Piscinibacter sp. HJYY11: one gene and its partner. The protein of the gene in region 2 interacts with the protein of the main gene of each other region in a pairwise test. Links are inferred from orthologs where the notes say so. Each region holds a gene or a part of one and is shown on either strand. Other genes may lie near its edges.

Region 1 (3,112 bases), 1.1 Mb from region 2 along the record:
ATCGCGAAGAAGCTCAAGAGCGTGTAGGCGAGAGCGTGCTGGCCGAGCACGGCGCTGTCGTGCACGTCCATCAGCACGCCGAACACGAAGGCGGCGCCCAGGCCCACGCGGCGCGGCTGGTGCACGTTCCAGAACACGAGCACCAGGGCCATCATGTCGGGCAGGTAGCCCACGCGCCCGAAGGGCACGAGGTTGAAGGCGAAGGCCAGCAACATCGTGGTCCACATGAAGAACGGGTTGACCGGCAGCAGGAGCTGGTCGGCGCCGCGGGGCATCATTTCTTGTTCCCCTTCTTCACGGGCTTGGCCGGATCGTCACTCGGCGCGGGCTCAGGCCGCGGCGGCATCTGGATGCCCACCGGCTCCAGCACCAGCACGTGGCGCACGCTGTCGGGTTCGGCGATGGGCGCCAGCGCAATGCGGGCGAAGCCGGTCTCGACCTTGCGGTCCACGCTCACCACCTTGGCCACCGGCAGGCCAGCCGGGTAGACGCCGTCGACGCCCGAGGTGGAGAGCAGGTCGCCCACCTGCACGTCGGCATTGCCGGCCATGAAGCGCAGCTCGAGGCCTGCGCCGGCCGAGTTGCCGAAGGCCGCGCTGCGCGCCTGGGTGCGGCTGTTGAGCACCGGGATCGCGGCTTCCTTGTCGGTGAGCAGCGTGACCTCGGCGCTGTAGGGGTAGACGCGCGTGACCTGGCCCAGCACGCCCGCCTCGTTGATCACCGGCGACGAGATCACCAGCCCATCGCGGTTGCCGCGGTCGATGATGACCTTGCGCGAATAAGGGTCAGGCGCGTCGTACAGGACCTCGGCCGTCAGCGAGCGCACCTTGATCGCGCCACGCAGCTCCAGCAGGGCCCGCAGGCGGGCGTTTTCCTGCTGCAGCTGCTCGACCTTGGCGGCCCGCTCGGCCTGCTGCACGAGTTGCACCTTGGCGCGGGTTTCCTGCTCACGGGCGTCCTGCAGGCCCGTCAGGTAGTCGGCCGCGCCATTCCACAGGTCGACCGGCGTGCGCAGCACGCGCTCGACCGGGTTCAGCACGGTCGCCACCACCGCGCGCAGCGGCTGCGTGACCTTGAAGCGGGTGTCGGCCACCATCAGGAAGAGCGCCAGCGCCGAGAAGAACACCATGCGCGTGAACGCCGACGGCCCTTGGCGGAAGAAGGGCGGTGGTGTTCGATCGAGTGTGCCGAGAGGCATGGTGACCGCTGTGATTCAGGAAAAGCTCAAACGTTTGAAGTGAAAAAGCCGGCCACGTGTTGAACGCGCCGGCTTCGTGGTGCTGTTCACGTTCACTCGGAGGTGAAGATCGATCCCAGGCGTTCCATGCGCTCCAGCGCCATGCCGCAACCGCGCACCACGCAGGTCAGCGGGTCTTCGGCAACCAGCACCGGCAGGCCGGTTTCTTCGGCGAGCAGGCGGTCGAGGTCGCGCAGCAGGGCACCGCCGCCGGTGAGCATCATGCCGCGCTCGGCGATGTCGGCGCCGAGTTCGGGCGGGGTCTGCTCGAGCGCGTTCTTCACGCTGGAGACGATCTGGTTCAGCGGGTCGGTCAGCGCTTCCAGGATCTCGTTGCTGCTGATGGTGAAGCTGCGCGGCACGCCTTCGCTGAGGTTGCGGCCCTTGACTTCCATCTCCTTGACCTCGGAGCCGGGGAAGGCCGAGCCGATCTGCTTCTTGATTGCTTCGGCGGTGGGCTCGCCGATCAACATGCCGTAGTTGCGGCGGATGTAGTTGATGATGGCTTCGTCGAACTTGTCGCCGCCGACGCGGACCGAGCCCTTGTAGACCATGCCGCCCAGCGAAATGACACCGACCTCGGTGGTGCCGCCGCCGATGTCGACCACCATCGAACCGCTGGCCTCGCTGACCGGCAGGCCGGCGCCGATCGCCGCGGCCATCGGCTCCTCGATCAGGTAGACCTCGCTCGCACCGGCGCCCAGCGCCGATTCGCGGATGGCCCGGCGCTCCACCTGGGTCGAGCCGCAGGGCACGCAGATGATGATGCGCGGGCTCGGCTTCAGCATCTTCGAGTCGTGGACCATCTTGATGAACTGCTTGAGCATCTGCTCGGTCACCGTGAAGTCCGCGATCACGCCGTCTTTCATCGGGCGAATGGCTTCGATGTTGCCGGGCACCTTGCCCAGCATCGCCTTGGCCTCGGCGCCGACGGCCTGGATGGTCTTCTTGCCGTTGGGGCCGCCTTCGTGGCGGATGGCGACGACCGAGGGCTCGTCGAGCACGATGCCCTTGCCACGCACGTAGATCAGCGTGTTGGCGGTGCCGAGGTCGATGGCCAGGTCGGTGGAAAAGTAGCGGCGCAGGGAAGCGAACATGTTCTTGTGTGTCAGATCGGCGAGCACGCAGCCGCGGTCGATGGCGCGCGGGTCATGCTGGGCGATGTGGGTCCGTGTTGGTGGCGGGTGGGGTGCTCACGCATTCGATCAGTACCGACCACATGAGCGCAATTGGGTTCCGGGGCCTTTTGAAACAAGCTCGCAAACCCTTGCAAACTCTGGGTTTTCGACGCGTCGAGGGGCGTGTGGATAACCGGGGATAATACTTCAACACCCCTGGTTTTCGATCCCGCGAAGACCCATCCAAAAGTGGATTTCCAATGGCCTTGACCCCGCAGGATGTCGGCCGCATCGCCCACCTGGCCCGCCTCGAATTGCAGGCCGATGAGCAAGAGGCGATGAGGCTTCAACTCAACGAGTTCTTCTCCATCGTCGAGCGCATGAGCGCCGTCGACACGAGCGGCGTCGAGCCGCTGTACACCCCGCTGTCCGCCGTGCGCGACGTGGGCCTGCGCCTGCGCGACGACGTGGTCACCGAGACCAACGACCGCGAGCGCAACCTGCGCAACGCCCCGGCCAGCGAAGACGGCCTCTTCCTTGTGCCCAAGGTCATCGAATGAAGGAGCTGCACTCCTTGAGCGTGGCCGAGATGGGCCGCGCGCTCGACGCACGCGAGGTCTCGAGCACCGAACTCACGAAACATCTGCTCGCACGCGTTGCGACGCATCAACAACTGGGGGTCTTCCTCGCGGTCGACGAAGACCTTGCCCTGGAGCAGGCCAGTGCCGCCGATGCGCGACGCGCCGCCGGCGAGCGC
Region 2 (3,528 bases):
GTGGCGATCACCGTCACGCGAAGCTGGTCGCCCAGGCTTTCGTCGTAGGCGGTGCCGTAGATCACGTGCGCATCGTCCGCGGCGTAACGGCGGATGGTGTTCATCGCATTGCGGCTTTCCGACAGCTTGAAGGTGCTGCGGCCGGCGGCGATCAGCACCAGCACGCCACGCGCGCCCGAGAGGTCGATGCCTTCGAGCAGCGGGCAGGCCACGGCCGATTCGGCCGCCTTGGTGGCGCGGTCGGGGCCGCTCGCGATGGCGGTGCCCATCATCGCCTTGCCGGGTTCGCTCATCACCGTCTTCACGTCTTCGAAGTCGACGTTCACGAGGCCCGGCACGTGGATGATGTCGCTGATGCCACCCACGGCGTTCTTCAACACGTCGTTGGCGTGCGCGAAGGCCTGGTCCTGCGTCACGTCGTCACCCAGCACGTCGAGCAGCTTGTCGTTGAGGATCACGATCAGCGAGTCGACGTTGGCTTCGAGCTCGGCCACGCCGTTGTCGGCGGCCTTCATGCGGCGGTTGCCTTCGAAGTCGAAAGGCTTGGTGACCACACCCACCGTCAGGATGCCCATCTCCTTGGCCACGCGTGCGATCACGGGCGCCGCACCGGTGCCGGTGCCGCCGCCCATGCCGGCGGTGATGAAGAGCATGTTGCTGCCCTTGATGGCGTCACGGATGCGGTCCACCGCTTCTTCAGCGGCGGCGCGGCCGGCTTCCGGCTTGGCGCCGGCGCCCAGGCCCGTGCTGCCGAGCTGGATGAGGTGGTGCGCGCTCGAGCGGTTGAGCGCCTGTGCATCGGTGTTGGCGCAGACGAACTCCACGCCTTGCACACCTTGCGCAATCATGTGGTCGACCGCGTTGCCGCCGCCGCCGCCCACGCCGATCACCTTGATCTGGGTGCCCAGGTCGAACTCTTCGATCATTTCGATTGCCATGTCTGACTCCAATTCTTTGCAGTTGCCGTGTGTGTTGAAAAACTCGTCTTCTCTTCTTGCTGTGCCGCGGGTGGGCCCGCAGTCTGGGGTGGCCAGGCGCCAGGTGGGTCGTGGCCCAGGTGATGCGCCCGCTGGAGACGATCGATGAGATGTGGATGGCGTGTCATGTGAACTCCCTGTATTTCAAAAAGTCGGTCTTCAGAAATTGCCGAGGAACCAGTCTTTGGCCCGGCCGAAAAGTGTCTTGACAGAACCGGCCTGCTGCGCGGCCTTGATGCCACGCGCACGGCCGAGGCGTGCTTCTTCCAGGAGGCCCATCACCGTCGCCGAGCGCGGATTGGCCACCATGTCGTAGAGCGAGCCGTGGTAGGTCGGGATGCCCTTGCGCACTGGCTTCAGGAAGATGTCTTCGCCCAGCTCCACCATGCCCGGCATCACCGCCGCGCCGCCGGTCAGCACGATGCCGCTACTGAGCAGCTCTTCGTAGCCGCTGTCGCGGATCACCTGGTGCACGAGCGAGAAGATCTCCTCTACCCGCGGCTCGATCACGCCGGCCAGCGCCTGCCGCGACAACATGCGCGGTGCACGGTCGCCGAGGCCCGGCACTTCGAGCTGCTCGCTGGGGTCGGCGAGCAGCTGCTTGGCCACGCCGTACTCGACCTTGATCTCTTCGGCGTCCTTCGTCGGCGTGCGCAGCGCCATCGCGATGTCGCTCGTGATCAGGTCGCCGGCGATCGGGATCACCGCGGTGTGACGGATCGCCCCGTCGGTGAAGATCGCCACGTCGGTGGTGCCGGCGCCGATGTCGACGATGGCGACACCCAGATCCTTCTCGTCCTCGGTCAGCACCGCATGGCTGCTCGCGCTCGGGTTGAGCACCAGCTGGTCCACTTCGAGCCCGCAGCGGCGCACGCACTTCACGATGTTCTCGGCGGCACTCTGCGCGCCGGTCACGATGTGCACCTTCACCTCCAGGCGCCCACCGCTCATGCCGATCGGCTCCTTCACCTCATGGCCGTCGATCACGAACTCCTGCGGCTCCACCAGGAGCAGGCGCTGGTCGTTCGGGATGTTGATCGCCTTGGCCGTCTCGACCACACGCGTCACGTCGACCGGCGTCACTTCCTTGTCGCGCACGATCACCATGCCGGTGCTGTTCTGGCCGCGGATGTGGCTGCCGGTGATGCCGGTGTAGACGCGCGTGATCTTGCAGTCGGCCATCATCTCGGCCTCTTTCAGGGCCTGCTGGATGCTCTGCACCGTGGCGTCGATGTTGACCACCACGCCGCGCTTGAGCCCGTGCGCCGCCGCGATGCCGAGGCCGGCGACTCTCAACTCGCCATCGGGCAAGACCTCGGCCACCACCGCCATCACCTTGGCGGTGCCGATGTCCAGGCCGACGACCAGGTCCTTGTATTCCTTGGCCATGTGTTCCCTCAATTTCTCCTGCCGGGCGGAGTGGCCACCGTCGTGGTGGTGATCCCCTTGAGCCGCACGGCATAACCTTCGTTGTGTCGCAGGTCGGCGTAGACCAGCGGCCGCTGGTAGCGCTCGATCACCTGCGTGACGGTGGCGACGAAGCGTTCGCTGCGTGCCACCAGTTCGTCTTGTGTCCCCCGGCCGAGCTCGATCTCGGCGCCGCTGTCGAATTCGGCGTGCCACGAGCCGCGCCCGCTCATCGAGAGCTGGTCAATGTGCATCTCCAGCCTCTCGAACACCGGCACCAGCCGGTGGTACATCGCCAGCACCTCGGCCGAGCTGCCGTCCGGGCCCTTCAACGTCGGCAGCGATTCGTCTTCCACGTCGCCCAGGTTGGCCTGGAAGACCTCGCCCTGCGCGTTGACGAGCTGGTCGTCGCCGTCCTTCATGGCCCACAGCGCCACCGCGTGGTGCTCCTCGAGCAGCACGCGCAGCCGGTTCGGCCACACGCGCTGCACGATGGCTTGCCTCACCCACGGCACGGCCTCGAAGGCCTGCTTGCCGCGCGCGAGATCCAGCGTGAAGTAGTTGCCCGCCAGTTGCGGCAGCGCGTTGGCGCGGATGGTCGACACGCTGTTGCGCGTGACCTCGCCCTCCACCTTCACCGACTTGATGTTGAACACCGGCTGGCGGATCAGCCACATCAACGCGAGCACCGCCATCAACACGCCACCCACGACGAAGAGCATCGAGGCGGTGATGTTGAGCAGGCGCACCTCTCCCGGCAGCTCGACGGCGGCCGGGTCGAAGCGAGGCGTGGCGGCGTGGGCGCGCATGTTCAGGTCTTCGTGCTGTCCAGCGAGGCGTTGGCGATGAGGTGCAGGCAGAGCTGCTCATAGGGCATGCCATTCGCCGCGGCCGACTTCGGCACCAGCGAATGCGAGGTCATGCCCGGCGAGGTGTTCATCTCCAGCAGGAAAGGCTTGCGGTCGCTCTTGCGGATCATCAGGTCGGCGCGGCCCCAGCCCCGGCAGTTCAGCGTGCGGTAGGCCTGGACGACGATGCGCTGGATCTCGCGCTCTTCCGCCTCCGGCAGTCCGCTCGGCACGTGGTACTTGACGACGTCGGTGAAGTACTTGTTCTGGTAGTCATAGTCGCCTTCCGGTGCTGC

The links. Proteins that work in one complex are often made in the same cells at the same time.
Region 1: the proteins of ftsA (region 2) and JI745_RS14725 interact in binary tests that used the Escherichia coli proteins (3 or more experiments, as listed by UniProt). The link is inferred for Piscinibacter sp. HJYY11 from one-to-one orthologs.

Annotation. Positions count from the first base shown.
Region 1 is NZ_JAERQZ010000001.1:3,167,586-3,170,697, forward strand. The notes cover bases 313-3,112. They hold JI745_RS14725 (rod shape-determining protein), read right to left. Parts: upstream 2,335-3,112; coding sequence 1,291-2,334; downstream 313-1,290. Other genes in these bases: mreC (rod shape-determining protein MreC), read right to left, coding at 313-1,198; gatC (Asp-tRNA(Asn)/Glu-tRNA(Gln) amidotransferase subunit GatC), read left to right, coding at 2,616-2,915; gatA (Asp-tRNA(Asn)/Glu-tRNA(Gln) amidotransferase subunit GatA), read left to right, coding at 2,912-3,112. In the rest of the region: rod shape-determining protein MreD, read right to left, coding at 1-278; more of mreC, read right to left, coding at 275-312. UniProt on the Escherichia coli protein: Forms membrane-associated dynamic filaments that are essential for cell shape determination. Acts by regulating cell wall synthesis and cell elongation, and thus cell shape.
Region 2 is NZ_JAERQZ010000001.1:2,100,881-2,104,408, forward strand. What follows is about bases 252-3,154. They hold ftsA (cell division protein FtsA), read right to left. Parts: upstream 2,367-3,154; coding sequence 1,137-2,366; downstream 252-1,136. Other genes in these bases: ftsZ (cell division protein FtsZ), read right to left, coding at 252-938; JI745_RS09615 (cell division protein FtsQ/DivIB), read right to left, coding at 2,375-3,154. Outside these bases: more of ftsZ, read right to left, coding at 1-251; more of JI745_RS09615, read right to left, coding at 3,155-3,193; JI745_RS09620 (D-alanine--D-alanine ligase), read right to left, coding at 3,196-3,528. UniProt on the Escherichia coli protein: Essential cell division protein that assists in the assembly of the Z ring. May serve as the principal membrane anchor for the Z ring.